DNA from 3 places in the Paenibacillus antri genome. Region 2 is predicted to be linked to each of the others. Evidence: riboswitches for the same ligand, from Rfam matches in the RefSeq annotation. Region 2 holds a riboswitch; each other region holds the start of a gene.

Region 1 (7,699 bases), on a different contig from region 2:
CCAAGTCTCTTTGAAGTAATACACGAAGTTGAAATCCTTCAGGTTGGACCCGAATCGCGGATTAAACGCCCAATGCGATATATCCAATTCCACGGAGCTCATTTGATCGTCGATGTTTTGCGCCCGTTCCGCGATTTGCTTTTGGTGAAGCTCGCTGACGCCCTTCTCGATCGATCCGACGGCAAACCAATAAATGCAGCCCCCGATGATCAGCCCCGGGATGCTCGTCGTGAACAAAAACCAAATCAAGCTTTTCCAGTAAAAGGTTCCCTTCTTTCCGGCCATTGCGTATTTTTGGACTCGCTTCAGCAAAAAACGATCACCTGCCAGGAATTAATTTTTAAGAAATCGCTTACAATTCAACGTGTTCGACTGCCATCAATTGTATGTAACAGTATAAACGAAGGATGAGCTCACGCAAATAACGAGTAAGGAATTATGGGACATCCGATGAACGCGTAGTGATCGAGGCTTTTCTCCATTTAGGATCATCATTCGTTTGTCATGTATTTTAGGGATCGCGCGTTTCCCCGGCAATAGTACTTTTTTGCACCGGTTGAAAAACCGGGTGCACTTTATAATGAATTAATAAACACATTAATTAATTGAAAAATACCGCCTATATGATTTCATTATTGCATAAATCCATGAAATATTGTTTAATAATTATAGGTTATTTATTGACTAAATTAATAATTTTATTAATTCATGGAGGCTGCAGATCATGACCAAATCCGCATCAATGATCGTCGACAAAGACTTCGTCATCGGCAAGGTCGACGACCGCTTATACGGCTCGTTCATCGAACACTTGGGGCGCGCCGTATACGGCGGCATCTACGAGCCCGGCCATCCCGAGGCGGACGAGCGAGGCTTCCGCAAGGACGTCTTGAAGCTCGTCCGCGACCTCCGCGTGCCGATCGTCCGTTATCCGGGCGGCAACTTCGTCTCCGGCTACGACTGGAAGGACGGCATCGGCCCGGTCGCGGACCGGCCGAAGCGGCTCGAGCTCGCTTGGCGCACCGTCGAACCGAACTTGTTCGGCCTGAACGAATTCGCGGACTGGTCGAAGGCGGCCGGCTCCGAAGTGATGTGGGCGATCAATCTCGGCACGCAAGGCATCGAGGACGCGCGCAATGTCGTCGAATACGCGAACCATCCGTCCGGCAGCTACTGGAGCGATCTGCGCGTCAGCCACGGCTACCGCGAGCCGCACAAGATCAAGACGTGGTGCCTCGGCAACGAGATGGACGGCCCTTGGCAGATCGGCCACAAGACGGCGCACGAATACGGCCGGCTCGCGCAAGAAGCCGCCAAGGTCATGAAGTGGACCGACCCTACCATCGAATTGGTCGCCTGCGGCAGCTCCGCGCTCGGCATGAAGACGTTCGCCGACTGGGAAGCGACGGTGCTCGACCATACGTACGAGCACGTCGAGTACCTTTCGCTGCATACTTACTACGGCAACGCGGAGAACGACACCCCGACGTTCCTCGCCCGCTCCCTGCAGATGGACGAATTCATCGACAGCGTGACGGCGATCTGCGATTACGTCAAAGCGAAGAAACGCAGCAAGAAGAAGATGTTCCTCTCCTTCGACGAATGGAACGTCTGGTTCCACAGCCACGAATCGGATAAGAAGCTCGAGCCTTGGCAAGTCGCTCCGCCGCAGCTCGAAGACGTATATACGATGGAGGACGCGCTCGTCGTCGGATGCATGCTGATCAGCCTGCTCAAGCATGCGGATCGCGTGAAGATGGCTTGTCTCGCTCAACTCGTGAACGTCATCGCTCCGATCATGACGCAGAACGGCGGTCCCGCTTGGGCCCAGACGATTTACTACCCGTACTTGCACGCCTCCGTGTACGGCCGCGGGCAAGCGCTCGTCCCGCTCGTGCGTTCCGACAAGTACGACACGAAGGATATTACCGACGTTCCTTACCTGGAGAGCGTTGCGGTGCATAACGAGGAGTCGAACGAAGTGACGATCTTCGCCGTCAACCGCCACTTGGAGGAGTCGCTGGCGTTCGAAGCGGATTTGCGCAGCTTCGGGGCGTGCAACCTGATCGAACATCTCGTGTTGGAAAACGACGACCTGAAGGCCGTCAACACGGCGTCCGCCCCCGATAACGTCCGCCCGCACGCGAACGGGAACGCGTCGGTCGACGGCTCCCGCGTCCTCGCGACGCTCGGCAAGGCGTCCTGGAACGTCATCCGCCTCCGGACGAAATAATGCAGCGATCCGCCGACGATTGGTCGGCGGATTTTTTTATCGCACGTACGCATCCTATAATTTCCACATGATTTCACCTCTAATTTTTGGGATTCTGCCCCATTTTCAACTATGTTAGAGTATTTCTTGTTACCGCTTTCTGACAGCGCTTTCCAAAGATGAGAGGAGGGACTTCGCGCGAGTTTCAAAGCTGTCATCATTCTACTTACATCCTAGAGGAGGTACGTGCAACACATGTTATCGACACGGAAGCTTACCGGTATGGCATTGACGTTATCTCTCCTGTTCGGCCTGCTCGCCCCCGCCGCCGGCGCCGGCGCGGCTTCCGAGGAGAAGCGCGACGAGATCGTCGTCCCGAAGAGCGAGATGCAATCGTACGTCGACGCGATGCAGCCCGGGTGGAATCTCGGCAACACGTTCGACGCGACCGGCGAAGACGAGACGTCGTGGGGCAACCCGCGCGTGACGCAAGAGCTCATTCGGCACATCGCCAAGGAAGGCTACAACAGCATTCGCATCCCGATCACGTGGGATCATCGGATGGGCGAAGCTCCGGATTACGCGATCGATCCGGCGTTCATGGACCGCGTCGAGGAAGTCGTCGACTGGTCGCTGGACGCAGGGCTGTACGTCATGATCAACCTGCACCATGATTCTTGGCTCTGGGTGAACGGCATGGGCGCCGACCGCGACACCGTGCTCGCCCGCTTCAACGCCGCGTGGACGCAGATCGCCGAGCGGTTCAAACATCATTCGAACAAGCTGTCGTTCGAAAGCATCAACGAGCCGCGCTTCTCCGATGGCTGGGGCGAAGCCGGCGAGGCGCACTTCGCGATGCTGAACGAGCTGAACGCCTCCTTCCACGACATCGTGCGCGCCTCCGGCGGCAACAACGCCGATCGCCCGCTCGTGCTGCCGACGCTCGAGACGAACGCGAACCAAGATCGGCTCGACGCGCTGGTCGACACGTTCGAAGCGCTCGACGACCCGAACCTGATCGCCACCGTCCACTATTACGGGTTCTGGCCGTTCAGCGTCAACATCGCCGGCTTCACCCGATTCAACGAAGAGACGAAGAACGACGTCGTTCAAACGTTCGATCGTGTCTATACCACGTTCGTGTCCCAAGGCATTCCGGTCGTCTTGGGCGAATACGGTCTGCTTGGCTTCGATAACCATACGGGAACGATCGAGCAAGGCGAAAAGCTGAAGTTTTTCGAGTTTCTGCTTCATTACGTGCAGGAGCGGGGCATTACCCATATGCTGTGGGACAACGGACAGCACCTGAACCGAACCGAGCTGGAATGGAACGACCCGCAGCTGATCGATATGCTGAAAGCCAGCTGGAAGGCGCGTTCCGCGACCGCGGAAACCGATTTGATCTTCGTGCGTAAAGGCGAGGAGACGCAGGATGCCGTCATCGCGTTCGACTTGAACGACAGACGATTGGTCGGTCTTCGTCACGACGGAAAGCAGCTGCGCCGAGGCGAGGATTACGCGTTCGACGGCAATGCGTTGACGGTGAAGGCCGCCTTGCTGTCGGAGCTGACCGCGTCGGGGGAATACGGGGAACGCGCGGAGTTGGCCGCGGACTTCAACCGCGGCGCGGATTGGACGTTCGACGTCATCGTCTTCGATTCGCCGGTTCTTGAGGACGCGACGGGCACGACGGAGTCGTTCTCGATCCCGACCGCGTTCCATGGCGATCGCTTGGCGACGATGGAAGCCGTATACGCGGCGGGAGGCAACGCCGGCCCGCAAAACTGGACGTCGTTCAAGGAATTCGCGTACGCGTTCTCGCCGTCGTACGACGCGAACGAGATCAAGCTGACGCCGAACTTCTTCAAGGAAGTGAACGACGGCGAAGTGCTGCTGACGTTCCATTTCTGGAGCGGGGAGAAGGTCGCGTACACGATAACGAAAGCCGGCGAATCCGTAACGGGGAACGCGGCGGAATGAGCCGAAGGGGACTGTCTCATCCGGAGACGGTCCCCACTTTTTTGCGCTCATATGATCTTATAATGCGGTTCGATTTTCGTTCGATTTTCGTTCGCTCGCTTCTCCGCCGCGTCTACGGTGTGCTTCAGCAGCGTCGCGATCGTGACCGGACCGACGCCCGCCGGAACGGGGGTGATCGCCGAGGCGTTCGAAAGGCACGCGTCGAAGTCGACGTCGCCGACGTTGCCCGGATTGTAGCCGGCATCGAGGACGACTGCGCCGGGCTTGATCCAATCGCCTTGCACGAACTTCGGCTTGCCGACCGCCGCGACGACGATGTCCCCGGCGCCGACGACGTCCGGAAGCCGCTCCGTCTTGGAGTGGCAGATCGTCACGGTAGCGTTCCGATTCAGCAGCATGACGGACACCGGCTTCCCGAGGATCGGACTTCTTCCGATGACGACGGCGTGCTTCCCCTCTATGGGTAGGTTGTAATAATCCAGAATCGACACGATCGCCGCCGGCGTGCAGGACGGGAAGTCCGCGAAGCCGAACGCATTCCTCGCGAAGCCGAGCGTCGTCACGCCGTCGACGTCCTTCTCGATCGCGATCGCTTCGAACGCCGCTCGCTCGTCGATGCCATGCGGTACAGGGTGCTGAAGCAGAATGCCGTGAACCGCCGGGTCGTCGTTCAAGCGGCGGATGACGTCGACGAGCTCTTCCGTCGTCGTCGCCTCCGGCAGGTCGACGCGGACGGAATCGATTCCCAGCCTCCTGCATGCATTGCCCTTCATCTTCACATACGTCGCCGACGACGGATCGTCTCCGACCAGAATCGTCGCGAGCCGCGGCACGACGCCGCGCTCCGCAAGCGCCCCGATCCGCGCCGCCAGCTTCTCCTTGATGGCCGCAGCCACCGCGTTCCCGTCCAAGATCAACGGTTGTTCTCTCATTCGATCCCATCCCTTCGAAGGTGTAAGAAAACAGAAAGAGGCAAGGGGTTTCCCCCTTACCTCTGCCCAGGCGTTCGGCCGTTGTCGCCATGCGCTCCCCCGTGGTATCCACGTTACGCCAGTTACGCATGCCCTTAAGTTTCCTATATTATAGTTCGAGATTCCCGCCGAAGCAACGACCGTTTTATTCCGGTGCGTCCTTCACCCGTTCGACCTTCTCCGCGTCTTCGACTCCGATCGTGACGCTCCATTGATCGAGCGCCGCGTCGTACTCGGCTTGGCGAACGACCGGGACCGCCGCGGATTCGTAAGCCCGCAGCGCTTCCCGCACCGCGTCCGCCTCCGATAAATCCGCGCCGGACGGCTTCGGGCTGAGGACGATCGTCGCGCGATCGGCTTTCGCCCGCGCCGGGTACGATTCTTGCGATTCGCCGTACCACACCTGCACCCTCTGACCGACCTTCGCCTTCCTCGGCGCCGAGGAAAACCAGATCGCCGAGCGATCCGCCGCGACGACCAACATACGATCGTCCTGCTTCTTCACGACATACCCTTCGATCCCTGGAGGCGGCCCGACGGCTCGATCCTCGAACGTCCCCCGGCACCCCGCGATCGTCGCGGCCGACAACAACGACAGCGCCAAAATCCAAACCGACGTACGGCGAAACGCGCTCATCCCATCCCTCTTTCCAAGGCTACCGATATACCCCTAGACGATCTTTTCGGGAAAAGGGTTGCGTTCCGCTCGAAGGTTTACCGCCGCCGAATGAGTTGTTCCCGCCGGGGACCGACGGATACGTACGAAACCGGAACGCCGATCGACGACTCGACGAATTCGACGTACCGCCTTGCCGCGGGCGGAAGCGCCTCGAACGTTCGGCAGTCTGCGATGTCGCAAAGCCAACCGTCGAGCGTCTCGAGCACCGGAGCGGCCTTCTCCAACGCTCCGGTCGTCGGGAAGCGCCCGACGACGCGGCCGTCTTCCAGGCGATACGCCGTGCATACCGGGAGGCGGTCCAAGTACCCGAGCACGTCGAGGTTCGTCAGCGCGACCTCGGTCGCCCCTTGCAGCCGGCATCCGTACCGCGTCGCGACGGCGTCGAACCAGCCGACGCGCCTCGGGCGGCCCGTCACCGCCCCGTATTCCCCCGCGTCGCCGCCGCGGCGGCGGAGCTCCTCGGCGGCGGAGCCGCTCAGCTCGGTCGCGAACGGGCCGGCGCCGACGCAGCTCGAGTATGCCTTCGTAACGGCGAGTACGTTCGCGATGCTTCCCGCCGGCAGCCCCGCTCCGACGGACGCGAAGCCGGCCAGCGGCGAGGACGACGTCGAGTACGGGTAGATGCCGTGGTCCGGGTCGCGCAAGGCGCCGAGTTGTCCCTCGAGCAGGACGGACTCGCCGCGCCGAACCGCTTCGTAAAGCAGCTCGCTCGCGTCGCAGACGTAGGGCCTCAGCCGCTCCGCCTGCGCGAGCAGCGCGTCCGCCGCGTCGTCCGCGCGGAGCGGCTCGCGCCCGTAGAGATGGCGAAACAGCACGTTCTTCGACTCGAGCTGCCGCTCGATACGGCTCCGGAGCCGCGGCTCGTCGAAGAGATCGGCCGCCTGCACGCCGATCTTCGCGTACTTGTCCGCGTAGAACGGCGCGATGCCCCGCTTCGTGGAGCCGAAGCTCCCTTCGCCAAGCCGCCCCTCCTCCAGCTCGTCAAGCAACCGGTGCGCCGGCAGCACGAGCTGCGCTCGGTCCGACACGCGCAGCCGCGGCGCCGGGACGCCCCGCTCCTCCAGCATGCTAAGCTCCTGCAGCAGCACCTCGACGTCCAGCGCCGTCCCCGGCCCGATCACGTTCGTCGCGTTCGGATGAAATACGCCGGACGGCAGCAGACGCAGCGCGAACTTCCCATGCCGGTTCAGTATCGTATGACCCGCGTTGCTGCCGCCTTGAAACCGTACGACGTAAGACGCACCTTCCGCCAGTACGTCCGTCATCTTCCCCTTGCCTTCGTCACCCCAATTGGCGCCTACGATCGCCGTAACCGTCATTTCTTCCGCCTCCCGCTCTTGCGTCTTCCTACGGGGATGATTATAATCCCTGTTATAGCATTAGAAAAATTGATATATCTAATATCAGCCATAAACAGGGGTAATGTCAGTGGAAGTCAACTTAGAGTGGTACCGCGTATTTTACGAAGCGGCGAAGACAGGAAGTCTGACGGGCGCCGCGGAGCGGCTGCACATTACGCAGCCGGCGGTCAGCCATACGCTGAAGCAGCTCGAGGCGACGCTCGGCGCGGCGCTGTTCTTTCGCACGACGAAAGGCGTGCGGCTGACGGCGGAAGGCGAAGCGCTATTCGGGTACGTCCAACAAGCGCTCGGCATGGTGGAAGCCGGGGAGAGAACCGTCGCGGACATGCGTCAGCTGACGCGGGGAGAAGTGCATATCGGCGCCAGCGATACGCTGTGCAAGCATTACTTGCTGCCGTATTTGGAGAAATTTCACCGGGATTACCCGGAGATCCGCATTCACGTCACGAACCGGACGACGCCGGAGACGATCGCGCTTCTGAAGGAAGGCGCGATC
Region 2 (7,699 bases):
TGGCCGACTTTCGCGGCCGGCAGCAGCTTCAAGATGCCGTCGACCATACCGAGGCCCGCGCGCAAGATCGGGATCAGACCGAGCATGCGCCCGGAGATGATTTTCGCTTCCGCGACCGCCACCGGCGTCTTCACCGTCGTCTTCTCGAGCGGCACGTCCCGCGTGATTTCGTACGCCATCAGCGTCGCCACTTCATCCACCAATTCCCGAAAATCCTTCGTATTCGTACGCTCGTCGCGTATGTAAGTCAGCTTGTGCTGAATGAGCGGATGATCGCACAAAAACACTTTGCTCATGCGTCCCGGTCCCCCTTGCCTCAGGTGCGTTTTTCCTTTTTTGCCTAAAACCTTACCCATTATATCATTGTCGTCTCGGCCATGCACTATGCCCCATTCTTTTCCTCCGAACATTCCGCGTCGGTTCTACTTGCTAGCATCGGTTCATAGAGATGAGAGTAAGAGATTCCGGAACGCCGAATTCCTGAAACCGAAGGAGAAGAAGCATGCGATTCAGACAAGCGTTGGAATGGACGAGAGATGCGCTCGGCGGCTTGGCGCGCGCGCTAGGCACGGTGATCGCTTGGTGCGTCATAGGAAGCTTCGTCGCCGTGACCGCCGTATCGATCCTATGGAAGCTCGACGCGCCTCCGATTCAAGGGTTGGACGGGGCCGCCGCCGCGCTGCCGAGCCGGTTTTACGCCGATATGCTGAGCTTCGAAATCGCCAATCTGTCGGAAGGACCCGGCGACTCCTCGTTCTCGACGAAGAACGTCGCGTCGTTCCTGACGAAGCTGACGACCGGCATCGACCCGGCCGACCCGCGCACGCTGGCGGCGCAGCTGCTCCCCGGCGCGCAAGGCGAGGGAAATATTATCCTGATCCAAGGCATCGGAACCGGCCCGGCGGATTATCCCGTCGAGGTGCCCCCGGCGCCGCATCTGCAAGAGCCCGCGGAAGTACCGCTGCCGGACGGTTATCCGAGTACCGGCGAGGAGCCGCCGGAATCGACGCCGCAACAGCCGGCGGAGGAGCCCGCGCCGGGCGAGCAGCCGGGCGGCGAGCCGGAGACCGATCCCGCGCCGCCGGCGGCCGCGCCGAACGTCGTGTTCGTCTATCACTCCCACCCCTCGGAGTCGTACTTGCCGGAGCTCGACGGCATTACGAAGATCGACGAAGCGTACGATCAGAACGATAAGAACGTCACTGTCGCGGCGGTCGGCGCCCGTCTGTCGGAGGAGCTGGAAAAGAAAGGCGTCGGTGCGATCCACTCCGACCTGTCCTATCCGTGGCGCGGCGCGTACGACGAATCCCGCAAGACGATCAAAACCGCGATGGCGAAATACGAAGATCTGAACTACTTCATCGACATTCACCGGGACGCGGCGCGGAAGGACAAGACGCTGTTAACCCATAACGGCGTCGCCTACGCGAAGCTGTATTTCGTCGTCGGGCAAAAAAATCCGAACTACGAGGAAAATCAAGCGCTCGCGGAGGAGCTCCACTACCGGATCGAAGAAAAAATCAAAGGCATCTCGCGCGGCGTCGTCGGCAAGAAAGCCGGGTCCAACGGCGAATTCAATCAAAGCCTGTCGCCGAACAGCATTCTGATCGAATTCGGCGGCGTCGACAACACGCTCGAGGAATGCTACCGCACCGCCGAAGTGCTGGCCGAGGTGCTCGCCGAGATGCATTGGGAGCGGACCGAAGCCGTGAAGGCGAACGCCGCTCCTTCCGAGGCAGGCGACGCGGCCGCTCCGGCCGGCCCGGAAGGCGGCGCCAAGACGCAATAACATGCATGACGGAAGCCCTCCCTGGACATGGTAATGGACGACACTCCACTACCGCGTTCGAACGGAGGGCTTCTTCATATGGATCACCGCGTGGCGGAAATCGCCGATTGGTTCATGGCGCAGATCGGCGCCCCGATCGTCATACGCAAGGAAGAGCAAGGCGACGTCGACCAAGTGTCGATGACCGTGCAGAAGGTATCGTTCCTGACCGGCAGCCCGGATCGGGACGATTACGTAGAAGAGAACCGGCTCGTCCTGTTGGGAGACGGGAAGATCGCGACGGAAGGCGACGGCGGAGCCGCGGAGCTGCCGAGGCATTCTTACGAAATTCCGCTCGGCCCTTCCTTCCGGAGCGCGATCGACGAACGGGAACTTCAGGTCTCGACGGATCGCGCGTTTTACCGCGTCGTGCCCCAAGGTCCGCCGCAATAAGGCGGACGCGCCGAAGCAAGAGCCCGGGAGCGCTTCGCTCCCGGGCTCTTCGTCGTTCGCGGCTACGTCCAACGGAAACGCGCGTATACCGGGTAATGATCCGAAGGATACCTCCCGTCGTACCTCGCCCGATCGACGGCGACCTCGACCCCCTCGGCGGCGAATCCGCGATAGTAAATGTAATCGATCGGCCGTCCCCGCTCGCCGCCCCGGAAACCGTGGAACGTCGCGCCGGCCTGATGCGCTCCGCCGGACGCGTCGTCGAACGCGTTGCGCCACCCTTCCGCTCGCAGCAAGCCCGCCACCTCGCTGTCCGGCTTCGCGTTGAAGTCGCCCGTGACCACGATCGGCCCGCCCTGCGCGATCTCGAGCGCCCGCTCCGCGACGAGCGCGATGCCCCGGCGTCTCGCCGACGCGCTGATATGATCCAGATGCGTGTTGGCCACCGTCCACCGCACGTCGGCGTTCGACGTCGAGCGGAGCATCGCCCACGTGCAGATGCGAGGGAAGGCCGCTCCCCAGGCGCGGCTGCCGGGCCGCTCCGGTCGCTCCGACAGCCAGAACGTGCCGGAAGCTTCCGGCGTCCATCGATCCGCCCGGTACAAAATCGCGTTCGTCTCGTCGAGCCCGCCGCCTCGGCGCCCTTCCCCGAGCCATGCGTAGCCCGGCAGCAGCGCGGTCAACTCCCGCAGCATCGGAAGCGAGCCTTCCTGGGTGCCGACGACGTCCGCGTCCGCCGCGGCGATCGCCGCCGCCGCGCTCCTCTTCCGATAGCGCCACGCGTTGCGACCGTCGACCCACGTCGCGCGGCGCAGGTTGAACGTCATCGCTACGGCGGCGAATTCGAGCTTCGGCGTAACCGTCGTTTCCATGCATGCGCCTCCTCGTGCGATCGGCTTTATTCCCCGGGCAATGGCAGCCGTTAGGCAAAGAAGACCCTTCCCGCCCCGCGGAAAAGGTCCCTCTTCGTATATTCTAGCTTCGCTTAATACGACATATTCGGGTACAACGGATATTGCGCCGTCAAATCGCGAACCATGCCGCGGGCCGAATCGAGCGTCGCCGCGTCGTTCGGATTCTTCAACGTCGTCGCGATGATCGTCGCGATCGTGCGCATCGCGTCGACGCCCATGCCGCGCGTCGTGACCGCCGGCGTGCCGATGCGGATGCCGGACGTGATCATCGGGCCGGCCGGGTCGTTCGGGATCGCGTTCTTGTTGACCGTGATGCCGATTTCGTCGAGCAGCTTCTCGGCGACCTTGCCCGTAATGTTAAGCGACTGCAGGTCCACCAGCATCAAGTGGTTGTCCGTGCCGCCGGAGACGAGCGGAATGCCTTCGGCGAGGAATTGCTCCGCCATCGCCTTAGCGTTCGTTACGATGTTCTGCGCGTACGTCTTGAAGTCCGGACGGAGCGCTTCGCCGAACGCGACGCCCTTCGCCGCGATGATGTGCATGAGCGGACCGCCTTGCGTGCCCGGGAAGACAGCCTTGTCGATCGCTTGCGCCCACGGCTTGCGGCACAGGATGAGGCCGCCGCGCGGACCGCGCAGCGTCTTGTGCGTCGTGCTCGTCACGAAGTGCGCGTGCGGCACCGGGCTCGGGTGCATGCCGCCGGCGACGAGTCCCGCGATATGCGCCATGTCGACCATGAACAAGGCGCCGACGTCTTGCGCGATGGAGCTGAGCGCTTCGAAGTCGATGATGCGCGGGTACGCCGACGCGCCCGCGACGATCATCCGCGGCATATGCTTGAACGCGAGCTTGCGCACCTTGTCGTAATCGATCGTGTGCGTGTCGTCTTCAACACCGTAAGGCACGAAGTTATACAAGATGCCGGACGCGTTGACCGGGCTGCCGTGCGTCAGGTGACCGCCGTGCGCCAGGTTCATGCCGAGCACCGTGTCGCCCGGCTTCAGCGCCGCGAGGTAGACGGCGAGGTTCGCCTGCGCGCCGGAGTGCGGCTGCACGTTCGCGTGCTCCGCGCCGAACAGCTGCTTCACGCGGTCGCGCGCGAGATCCTCGGCGACGTCGACGTATTCGCAGCCGCCGTAGTATCGGCGGCCCGGATAGCCTTCCGCGTATTTGTTCGTCAACACGGAGCCCATCGCTTCGAGGACGGCTTCGCTGACGATATTTTCCGATGCGATCAATTCGATGTTGTCCCGCTGGCGGCCGAGCTCGAGGCCCATCGCCTTCAGCATGTCCGGATCTTGCGCTCTCAAGTGTTCCATCGTATTCTCCATCTCCCTATTCTTCTTTCGTATTCGTCGGTTGTTCTATGACGTAGACGGCGCGCGCGCCGCCGATCAGCTTCGGCCGCGCGTACGCCGCGTTCACTCTGGCTTCCCCGATGCGGCGGACGGCCGGTCGGAACGGCACCGCCACCTTGCGCAGATGCATCCCGATCAACGTCTCCCCGATGTCGATCCCGGCATGCGCCGCGATCTCCTCGACCATGACCGCGCCTTGGACGTTCCGGTACGCGTACGACGCCATCGCGCCGCCCGCCTTCGGCACCGGTACGACGGTCACCGGCTCGAGGCCGTATCGCTCGGCCGCATCCGGTTCGACGACCAGCGCGCGATTCAGATGCTCGCAGCATTGATACGCCACATAGATGCCCGTCTCGCGCCGAAATCGCTGCAGCCCGTCGAACAGCGCCGCCGCGACGTCCGACGCGCCCGCCGTGCCGATGCGGCTCCCGAGCACCTCGCTCGTGCTGACGCCGACGACGAACAACCGCCCTGCGGTCAATCCCCCCGCCTGCGCCGTCTCCATCGCCGTCCGGTATACATCCTCCGCCCAACGTTCGCGATCCGTCGTCATGTTCGCACCGCCTTGCTTGATTTATGGATGAAGGTTCGACTGCGCTTCCAGCGCGCACACCTTGCCGATCCGATTCTTATGCCGCTCCCCTTGCGAAAACTCGGTCGCGAGCCACGTGCCGACGATTTCCTGCGCCAGTCCCGGCCCGATTACGCGCTCGCCCATCGCGAGAACGTTGGTATCGTTATGCTCCCGCGTCGCCTTCGCCGAAAAGACGTCGTGCACGAGCGCGCAGCGGATGCCCGGCACCTTGTTCGCCGCGATCGACATGCCGATGCCCGTGCCGCAAATCAGAATGCCTCGGTCGGCCTTGCCCGACACGACTTGATTGCACACCGCCGACGCGAAGTCGGGATAGTCGACCGATTCCGGCCCGTGCGCGCCGAAATCCTCCAGCTCATGCCCCAGGGAACGAATGAACTCGAGCAGCTCCGCCTTGAGCCGATAGCCGGCGTGATCCGCTCCGATCGCGATCTTCATCTGAACCGCCTCCTCTTCTTCTGAGCCATATTATACCCCAAACGGCAAAAAAGAGCATACGACGGAAACGTTCCGTCCATGCTCTGCCCAGGCGACCGGCCGTATGTCCCGATGCTCCAATGTGGTACTCCACAAATGTCGCCAGTTACATCGGGTTCCATTCGAAATATGGTGCTTCCATCATACCGCATCCGTCATTCGCTGTAAAGACGATCCAACGCCGCCGCGATCGCGGTTTCGATCTCGTCGGCCGTCTTCTCGTAGCGCGCGCGGCTGCCTCCGATCGGGTCCTGCACGTCCGGATTCGGCAGCCGCCGATCCAGCTCGTACAGCTTCTCCCGCTCTTCGTTCGAAATCTGCTGCCCGAGCGCGAGGCGCATCTGCAGCTCGGCCGCGAGCGACTCCCGCTCCGCGAACAGCGCCGCCGTCTCGGGGTCCCCGCCCGCGTATTCCTTCAGCGCGAACGTCTTCTCGACCGCATCGGGATACAATTCTAATAGATGCCGCTTATGATGCGACGTCATCGTCAAGATCAGATCGGCCCAACGTACGAGCTCCGGCGTCGCTTCGCTCGAGCGAAACCCGCTCGGGTCGACGCCCCGCTCCCGCAGCACGTCCGCGGCATGGCCCGACATCGGCTGCCCCGGGACCGCGGCCACGCCGGCCGATTTCACTTCCACGGGAACGCCCCGCGCCGCCGCCCGCTTGCGGAACAACGCTTCGGCCATCGGGCTTCGGCACGTATTACCGGTACATACCAATAAAATTCGTTTCACGCGCTTTCCACCCCCCTTGGTCTTATTTTATGTAAAACGACCAAGAAGTACAAACCGCCTCGGCCTCCTTAAATTAGGAACAACACGCCGAAGACGAGCAGCACCGCGCCTCCGAGCGCTTCGCCGTACTCGCCGATCATCTGGCCGACGCGCCGGCCGACGAGCAGCCCGACGACGGACAGCAAACCGCCCATCGCGCCGAACAGCAGCACGGTCAACGCCAGGTCCGTCGCGAACATGCCGAGCGAGACGCCGACCGACAGCGAATCGACGCTGACGCTGATCGCGAACGCCAGCAAGCCGAACAGCGACCCCGTATTGAACGACGGGGCGTCGCCCGCGCGCAGCGAGTTGTAAATCATGTGTCCGCCCAAGACGACGAGCAGGCCGCCGCCGATCATGGACGCGACGCCGCCGAGCAGTACGCTGACGTACTGGCCCATGAATAGGCCGACGAGCGGCATGATGACGTGGAACGCGGCGATCGCGGCGCTGATTCTCGCCACGTGCAGCAGACGAATGCCCTTCATTCCGATGCCGACGCATAACGAGAACGCGTCCATGCCGAGCGCGACGGCGATCAGGAGGATCGTCGTCGTCGACCCAAGATGTTCCGTTATATCCGCCAAGCCTTCCCCCTCCTGTCCCTTCTTTCCCATGCTTATGCGGACAAGAACGGATGTATGTCCGGGGGGAAAGGACCGACGGGGAAGGCGTGATTATACGGTGACGATGCGGTTGCCGGCCGCCTTGCGCAGCCGATTCATGAAGGCGAGGCCGAGGCCGGACGGATCGACGGCCTCGGCGTACAGCCGCTCGATGGCTGCGGCGTCGCAGTCTCTGAGGGCGGCGTACAGCCGATGCGCCGCCGTCGCCGCGTCGCCCGGCGTCTCCGCGAGGGCGACGAGCTTGGCCGCGCCGCGATACGCGGGGGCGGCGCCGGGGGCGGGCGCGAACGCGAGCACGGCCGCGCGCGCACCGGCCGCGGCGTCCTCGTCGAGCCGCGCCTGGATGTAGGCGCGTACGGCGTCGCCCGCGCCTTCCACGACGATCAGCCGCCCCTTAGGCGCGTAGTGCTTATATTTGACGCCGGGCGACCGCGGTGCGGCGGCGTCCGGCGCTTCGGCGTCGCCCGCGTCCACCGACGCCACGACGAAGCCGGCGGCCGCGAGCGCCTCCGCCGACACCCCGCCGGGGCGCAGCACGCGCACGGCCCCGCTCGGACGGTCGACCAGGACGACGGTCGACTCCAGCCCCACGTCGGCGGCGCCCCCGTCGACGATGCCGTCGATGCGGCCGTTCAGGTCCTCGCGCACATGCTCCGCGCGCGTCGGGCTCGGCCGCCCGGATCGGTTGGCGCTCGGCGCCGCCACCGGCACCTCCGAGAGCGCGAT
Region 3 (7,699 bases), on a different contig from region 2:
GCGCTCGGCTCCGTGAACGGGAAGAAGCTCGGCCGCATCCGGATGTTCACGTTCGCCCCGAACATCTCGCGCGCGAACTGCAGCAGCGTCCCCTTCAGATCGCTCATCCGAATGCCCTTGTCGATGACGAGCCCTTCGATCTGCATGAATTGATGCGAGTGGGTCGGATCGTCGTCGTCGCGCCGGTACACCTTGCCCGGGCAGATGATCTTGACCGGGACCTGGCCGCCCCGCGCTTCCATCGTCCGCGCCTGCACCGGCGACGTCTGCGTGCGCAGCAGCAGGTCTTCCGTGATGAAGAACGAATCCTGCATGTCGCGCGCCGGGTGATCCTTCGGCAGGTTCAGCGCCTCGAAGTTATAGTAATCGGTCTCGACCTCGGGACCTTCCGCCACCGTAAAGCCCATCCCGATGAAAATGTCTTCGATCTCCTGCACGACCTTCGTCAGCGGGTGCAGCGCCCCGTTCGGCGCCGGCCGGCCCGGCAGCGTCACGTCGATCGTCTCCGTCGCGAGACGTCGTTCCGTCTCCGCGCGGGCGAACGCCGCCGCCTTCTCGTCGATGACGCCCTCGATCGCGGCGCGGACGTCGTTCGCGACTTGGCCGATGACCGGCCGCTCCTCCGCGGATAACGCCCCCATCCCTCGCAAAATTTCCGTCAGCAATCCCTTCTTGCCGAGATACTTGACCCGCAGCTCGTTCAGCGCGTTCGGATCGTTCACGCCGGCCAATTCCTGCAGCGCCTCCGCTCGCAGCGCCTCCAACCTGTCTTTCATGGCTCATCCTCCTCGTATCGGTAAACGCAAAAAAGACCTTCTCTCCCTGTCTAAGGGACGAAAAGGTCGCGGTACCACCCTCATTCGCACCGTCTCGCGCCGAAACGCGGCGTCGACGATAGCGCACTCGATCGGCGTATAACGGCCGCCTGCCGGTCTGCCTTACGCACGCCGCCTAAGGATTAAGGCGCGGTTCGGGCGACTGCTCGGGAGAGAAGGTTCGGCTTCGGGCGACATGCGGAGCGGCTCTCAATCTTCGGCCTCTCCTCCCTGTGCAGCGCGTATCGTGCCTACTGGGCTCCGTCATTGCATGTGTTGCATATATTCAGCTATTATAGCCGACCGTCAGATCAACTTCAAGCCGCTGACGAGGATGATCGCCGCCATGAACGTACGGAGCGGCCGGCCCGGCACCTTCGCGGACAGCCGGCTGCCGAGGATGACGCCCGGCACCGAGCCGAGCAGCAGATTGAACGCCAGCGCGTAATTGATATTGCCGTACACGGCATGAATGGCGCCCGCGGCCGTCACGAGCAGGAACGCATGCAAAATATCCGTGCCGACGAGCTCCGCCGCGGTCAAGCGATACAAATATATCATCGCCAGCGCGAAGAGGCTGCCGGAGCCGATCGACGTCAGCCCGACGATGAATCCGAGAACGACGCCGATGAGGATCGTCAGCGCCCTTTTCTGAGACAACGGCTTCTCCTGCCATCGGTTCGACCCGAGCTTGCCGAAAAATTGTTTCAGAATCGTCGCGATCGCGACGACGACCAACACGATGCCGAGCGCGTGCTTCATGATCGTATCCTGATGCGCCGCGAGCGGCGGATACGCTTGCAGCAGCAGCACCGCGCCGATCGCGCTCGGGACGCTGCCGATCGCGAGATATTTCACGAGCCCCAAGTTAATCGTCTTCTGCCGGATATGCTGAATGCTTCCGAACAGCTTCGTAACCGAGTTATAGAACAGGTCCGTCGCGATCGCGACGCTGGGGGAGATCCCGATCCACATGAGCACCGGGGTCAACAAGGCCGCGCCGCCGACGCCCGTCAATCCTACGAGCGCGCCTACCAAAAAACCCATCGCTACAATTTCCGCTTCCATCGTTTCACCCCGCCCTATATAAGCATTGCTTATTGGTTGCATCAAAACCTATGATAGTGTATTCGAGGAACCTAGACGGGTGCGGGGGGCTTTACTTAAAGTATTTCTGAAAAAAAGCGCATCGCCAAGCAACCTCGCGGGCGTTCTGGGCGTGGGCGAATGCACCGGACGAATGCGAAATTTTCGATGGACCGGACGGCGATTCCGGAGAGCGGCCGGGCGTACAAGGCGGATCGTTCGGAAAATGAGGGGGCTTTTCGCCAAAGGGGTGGAAAGACAAGGAAAGAAAAAATGCGGAGACCGCTTGCATATCGTTGTCAGAATTGTCGAACAATATCTTCAAATCCAATGGAGGTGTTATCGCATGAGCAAATATTCGAACCCTAGCAGCCTGATCGTCCCGGAAGCCAATGCGGCCATGGATCAACTGAAACATCAAATCGCTCAGGAGGTCGGGGTGCAGCTGCCGCCGGACGGGTATTACGGTTATGTCTCGACTCGCGACACGGGCGCTATCGGGGGCCATATGGTTCGCAGAATGGTGCAAATCGCGGAAGAGACGTTGGCGCGCGGCGGCCGGGCGTAAGGGTTGCCTCGGCCTCCGTACATAAAAAAATCCCCGGGCCACAGTTGGCCTCGGGGATTTTTTTCTTACGCTTCTCGCTTCGCCAAACCGGACATGCCGCTCCGGAACGACCGCTTCGGCAGCTGCCATCCCTTCTTGACCGACCACATGCGAAGCGCCAGCAAGCCGGCGAACAAGACGTACATCTCCCAGCCGGTCTCGCCGAAGCCCATGGCGACGACGAGACCGCCGAGCATCGCCCAGACGCCGTACACTTCCTCGCGGAAGACGAGCGGCTTGCGCCGCGCTAGGATGTCGCGGATGACGCCGCCGCCGCAGCCGGTGAGCAGCGCCGCGATCATGACCGCCGGCAGCGGCAGTCCCTTCTGCGCGGCGAGCAAGGCGCCTTGAATGGCGAAGGCGGCGAGGCCGACGGCGTCGAAGAACACCCACTTCTGTACGTGGTTGGCCCAGAGACGCGGCGCGAAGTAGACGATCGAGCTCGCGACGAGGGCGGTGACGAGCAGATCGCCTTGCTCCCACAAGGAGCGCGTCGGCGCGTCGATCACGAGATTGCGCAGAATGCCGCCGCCGAACGCCGTCACCAGCCCGAGCGCGTACACGCCCAAGATATCGTACTCTTCTTCCATCGCCGACATCGAGCCGCTCATCGCGAACGCCACCGTGCCGATGAACGTCAACAGCTCCCATGCGAACATGGTCCATATCCCCTCTCTGTGCATGAAAAAAAAGCGTCTGACAAGGGAGTCCCCTTCCGTCAAACACTTCGCCCAGGCGTACGGCTATATCCCCGCGCGCTCCCTCGTGGTCCCCCACGCTTCGCCAGTTACGCGCGTTCGAATGCATCATGTCATAACGAATCCGGTTTTGATACACACTTAAGATATCACCGCTTACGCCGGATGTCCAGCACAATTCGCGGCACCGGCGGCATGCAAAAAATCCCTTCGATTTCTGAAGGGATTTGAGCGAATCGATCCAGCGGATTATCGTTTCTCGTTCTCGTTCTCGTTCTCGTTCTCGGCGATCATGTCCCGGGTCGCCCCCTTGAATTCGTGCAGCGTTCGCCCGAACGCGCGGCCGAGCTCGGGCAGCTCGCCAAGCAGCTGCTGCTCGGCCAAGAGATGAAGAGCCATAAGCTATGCGAACAGATCGGCTTCTCGAGCTATCCGCACTTCTGCACGCAATTCAAGAAAATAACGGGGATGACGCCCAGCGAGTATAAGCAACAGGCCAAATTGAAAAGCTCCCGTTCTTCCGCCGGATCGGTCTGATCCGACTCGCGTATGGCTGGGGCTTCTTTCGCTTAGGCCCCGGACGGCCGCGCCGCCCGGTCCTGGTATTTCGCGAAGCCTTCCGTGATCCAATACGGAATCGAGGCGAGCAGCAGGTATGCGATGAAGATATGCGCATAGTTCATCCCTTTGTATAACTGGAACAAATCCAACGCTCCCATCAGCGGCTTAACCCCGAAGGCGAAAACCAGGCTCAGACCGATCATGTACAGAAGGTAACTCTTCTTATGCCGAAGGGTGAATTGGTACAGAAGCATGTAAGACACAGGCAATAGAGACGCGTCCAATCCGAGACTGTTCGTCAAGAACGGCAACCACTTGAACGGATATTCCCATAACCCGTGCGTCGTGCCGAAGGCGTCGATGTACACGGTGATCATGTGGACCCCGAAACCGAAGAAACCGATTCGGAACGCCTTGCTCCGATCCAAGAAAATAAATAATAAGATTAACGGGGCCACGAAGATCAATATCGTCGCCCAAAATTGCCAAGTGTCGAAAGCCGAAAATGTTTGCCAATATTCAAACCAATGCGTCTTCGTCGTTACCATCTCGTCGGTGATCTTCTTCAGCGCCTCTTGCTGCTCGTCCGACATCCGGACTCCTCCTCGGGTAGCTCTCTTTTCCCTTAGATTTCGCGTCCGAGGGCGGAAATATCCGATCTCTTCGCAAATATTCGATTTTTTGAAACTAAGGAAAAAGAGCCCCGCGAAGCAAGTCGCGAGGCTCTTCCCCTTATCGATTCCGATTAATAACCCAACACCGACCGGCTGATGATCACCAACAAGATGAACAACACCAAGATCGCGCCTACGGAAGTGAATCCACCGCCTACACCGCATCCTACAGCTGCCATTTCGATCCACCCCCCTCCGTTCTTCTGCAATATACGAAGGGGACGAGAAGTGCGGGTGTGCGAACGCCCGGGGGCCATCGCCCAAAGTTTATCGAAGGGTCGCCCATCCGGCGCGCGGGCTTGTCATACGACCGCGGCGGGAGGGGGATACTCTTATTGCTATCCACTGCACCTTGTTTCGGAAGGGAGGAGCTCTCATGTCTCATCGCAATTCGCAGAAGCAGCAAAAGCGCAAGCCGCCCGGAAACAACCACGATTCCGCGGTACCGGGTTCGACGCGAAGCGGCAAGAACGATTCGTAAACGCGAAAAAAATCCCCCGCTCGCCGTCGAGGCGACCGGGGGATTGACGTTTGCTCCAGACTTCAAGCGATGAAATCCACGAACACCGGATCCCGGAGCGTTCCGCTGCGGGTCACGTTCCGCGTCTTCACCTTGGCCCGGAGCAGCGGCTCCAAATGGATGAAGTCCTTATAAGAGCCGCTCTCGATCGATCGACATACTTCGTAGAACGCCTTCTTATGCGCCGGGCTCACCCCGAACTCGATCATTCCGGCCGGCTGCAGCTCCTCCCCGTCGGGAATAGCCGCAAGCCACCCGAACTGAGACTTCCGATATCCCGTGATCACGACGTCCACGTACGTCCAATTGATGATTTTCTGCCACTTCCGCGCTCTTCGGCCCACGGCGTACCGGCTCGTCTTCTCCTTCGCCACGATGCCCTCCATTCCCCGTTCCTTGATCGATTCGAACAAGGCCGTACCGTGTCGTTCGAGGTACGGAATAATGGACAGGTTCGGGTTGTCACGAACGGTCAAGCCGGCCAAGATTTCCTTGCGCCGCATGAGGGGAAGCGAACGGAGGTCCTTCCCGCGGTACCGCAATATATCGAAGGCGATGAAGGAGACCGGCGCGGACGACGCCGCTAACGCGATCTTCTCCTCCTGGCGCAATTGGAATCGGTCGTTCAACGCCTCGAAGGAAATCCTCCCCGTCTCCGGATCCGTTAACGCGACTTCCCCGTCAAGGATCAGATCGTCTTCGAACCCTTCGAGCAGCTCCGGATACTTCCTCGTCACCTCGTTGCCGCGACGCGTGTACAGCTTCGTCTTCCCGTCCAATCGCGCGTACATCGTCCGATGTCCGTCGATTTTCGGTTCAAATATATGATTAGCGCTGTCGAACGGCTCGGCGGCCGTCTCGAGCAGCATGGGAGGGATAAACATGTCGGCATCACCTCTCTCCATTGTACAAGGATCGGCAATTGGTTTGGAGTGGAAAGTGGAGGGGATTTGTAAATGAATAGAAAATAAAAAAACGCAAATATTATGGGTACAACCAGAGGGAGGTGACATCAATGGGTAAAGGATCGCAAAGCTCCAACAATTTGATCGTTCCTCAAGCGAACCAAGCGATGGAGCAGCTGAAGTACGAAGTCGCTCAAGAGCTTGGCGTGCAAATTCCGCAAGACGGCTACTACGGTTACATGGCGACTCGCGACACGGGCGCGATCGGCGGACACATGGTACGCCGCATGGTACAGATCGCCGAAGAGACGTTGGCTCGCGGCGCACGGTTCTAAGCATTAGAATGTAGCGGTAACATACATAATCCCCGCGGCGGCCGCCGACGGGGATTTGTTATTTGTTTACAAAACAATATTCGAAGCACGTTCGTTTTCGTAGTAAAATAGAATTCTATTGGAAAATTTATTTCGTTTCGGAGGCGTTCGACTCATGATTCGACATCTACGATGGCTCTTCGCATTCGCGTCCGTCCTTCTGTTCGTCGGCGGCTGCTCCTTGACGGCGGAAACTCCGGCGGCGGTGCCGGCGCCTGCCGCGGATGCCGCCGCCCCCGGGTACGACGTCGAGCTCGTCTTCCCGAGCGACGCGTATCCGGAGACGGCCTTGCACATCTACGATGCGATCGAGCTCGGCGGCGCCTCGGACGTATGCACGATCGACCGCGACGGAGCCGACGACAACCGCAAGCGATCGCTCGCCGGCATCGAACCGCAATCCGGGTACGACCGCGACGAGTGGCCGATGGCCATGTGCGCGGAAGGCGGCGAGGGCGCGAACGTCGCCTACATCGACTCGAGCGACAACCGCGGCGCCGGCGCGTGGGTCGGCCATCGACTGCAAGATTACCCCGACGGCACGCGCGTCCGATTCGTGGTGGCGAAGCCCGCGCTGACGTTCGGCGATTATACGGCGGAGCGAGAGGCGCTTCGATCGGAGGAGGCGGAACCCTCGTCGTCGTCAGTTTCCTACGCGAATTGCGCCGCGGTGCGAGCCGCCGGGAAAGCGCCGCTCTACGAGGGAGACCCAGGGTACAGCGCGAAGCTGGACCGCGACCGGGACGGGATCGCGTGCGAGACTTAACCGATCAATACCTTCTCTTCCGGATACCCGATCGTCGATTCTCTTCTCCGCTTGGCTAAAGCATAAGCAAGCGTCAGCGGTCCTAGCCGACCTACGAACATCGTTACGCTCAGGAGCAGCTTTCCCGCCGGCGATAAGTCGAACGTAATCCCGAGGGAGAGACCGACGGTGCTGAACGCGGAGGTCGTCTCGAACAAGATGGCGATAAAATCCTGATTCCGCTCCGTAATGGTGAGCAGGAAGGCTACCAACATCACAACCCCGAGCGAGATGATAATGACGGACAAGGCCCGCAATACGATCTCATACGCGATGTTACGGTTAAAAATCCGAACCTGCTCCCTGCCCCGGATACTGCTGAACACCGCAAGCAATAAGACCACGAACGTATTGGTTTTGATGCCGCCGCCGGTCGAACCCGAGGAAGCTCCGATGAACATGAGGAAAATGATAAAAAATTGAGTCGCCGTCATTAATTCGGAGGTAAACATCGTGTTAAATCCCGCCGTTCTCGGCGTAACGCTTTGGAAATAAGCGGCCCAGACTCGCTCCGACCAAGTGAAGGTTTCATAAGCCGTGGGGTTCAACAGTTCGAGCAGAAACACGACGACAAACCCGCCGATCAGAAGACACCCGCTTGAAAGCAGTACGATTTTCGAATGTAAAGACAATGCGTCCCATTTCCGCTTCCGG

Evidence for each region. Region 2 has a riboswitch for ZMP and ZTP ahead of rpiB (ribose 5-phosphate isomerase B). Riboswitches for the same ligand answer to the same signal wherever they lie in the genome.
Region 1: linked by a shared signal. The riboswitch ahead of FE782_RS24895 (bifunctional 5,10-methylenetetrahydrofolate dehydrogenase/5,10-methenyltetrahydrofolate cyclohydrolase) and the one ahead of rpiB (ribose 5-phosphate isomerase B) in region 2 are both predicted to bind ZMP and ZTP.
Region 3: linked by a shared signal. The riboswitch ahead of FE782_RS15155 (trimeric intracellular cation channel family protein) and the one ahead of rpiB (ribose 5-phosphate isomerase B) in region 2 are both predicted to bind ZMP and ZTP.

The regions. Positions count from the first base shown of each region.
Region 1 covers NZ_VCIW01000020.1:143,231-150,929, forward strand. The annotation lists gene FE782_RS24880 (AraC family transcriptional regulator) at 1-312, opposite strand, end outside; gene arfA (arabinosylfuranosidase ArfA) at 725-2,233, shown strand; gene FE782_RS24890 (cellulase family glycosylhydrolase) at 2,468-4,192, shown strand; gene FE782_RS24895 (bifunctional 5,10-methylenetetrahydrofolate dehydrogenase/5,10-methenyltetrahydrofolate cyclohydrolase) at 4,240-5,124, opposite strand; ZMP/ZTP riboswitch at 5,182-5,260, opposite strand; gene FE782_RS24900 (DUF3221 domain-containing protein) at 5,309-5,800, opposite strand; gene FE782_RS24905 (adenylosuccinate synthase) at 5,878-7,161, opposite strand; gene FE782_RS24910 (LysR family transcriptional regulator) at 7,271-7,699, shown strand, end outside.
Region 2 covers NZ_VCIW01000014.1:19,042-26,740, reverse strand. The annotation lists gene upp (uracil phosphoribosyltransferase) at 1-296, opposite strand, end outside; gene spoIIP (stage II sporulation protein P) at 503-1,789, shown strand; gene ymzB (protein YmzB) at 1,868-2,221, shown strand; gene FE782_RS19290 (endonuclease/exonuclease/phosphatase family protein) at 2,284-3,093, opposite strand; gene glyA (serine hydroxymethyltransferase) at 3,207-4,454, opposite strand; gene FE782_RS19280 (TIGR01440 family protein) at 4,471-5,049, opposite strand; gene rpiB (ribose 5-phosphate isomerase B) at 5,071-5,529, opposite strand; ZMP/ZTP riboswitch at 5,608-5,688, opposite strand; gene FE782_RS19270 (low molecular weight protein arginine phosphatase) at 5,724-6,305, opposite strand; gene FE782_RS19265 (manganese efflux pump MntP) at 6,374-6,934, opposite strand; gene FE782_RS19260 (L-threonylcarbamoyladenylate synthase) at 7,025-7,699, opposite strand, start outside.
Region 3 covers NZ_VCIW01000009.1:119,390-127,088, reverse strand. The annotation lists gene pheS (phenylalanine--tRNA ligase subunit alpha) at 1-776, opposite strand, end outside; gene FE782_RS15165 (sulfite exporter TauE/SafE family protein) at 1,122-1,883, opposite strand; gene FE782_RS15160 (alpha/beta-type small acid-soluble spore protein) at 2,248-2,469, shown strand; gene FE782_RS15155 (trimeric intracellular cation channel family protein) at 2,535-3,167, opposite strand; ZMP/ZTP riboswitch at 3,231-3,309, opposite strand; gene FE782_RS15150 (Sec-independent protein translocase family protein) at 3,456-3,605, opposite strand; gene FE782_RS33305 (helix-turn-helix domain-containing protein) at 3,594-3,743, shown strand; gene FE782_RS15140 (CBO0543 family protein) at 3,776-4,360, opposite strand; gene FE782_RS32910 (YjcZ family sporulation protein) at 4,513-4,620, opposite strand; gene FE782_RS15135 (ATP-dependent DNA ligase) at 4,985-5,845, opposite strand; gene FE782_RS15130 (alpha/beta-type small acid-soluble spore protein) at 5,977-6,201, shown strand; partial or broken gene FE782_RS32905 (hypothetical protein) at 6,356-6,802, shown strand; gene FE782_RS32900 (excalibur calcium-binding domain-containing protein) at 6,797-7,006, shown strand; gene FE782_RS15120 (TrkH family potassium uptake protein) at 7,003-7,699, opposite strand, start outside.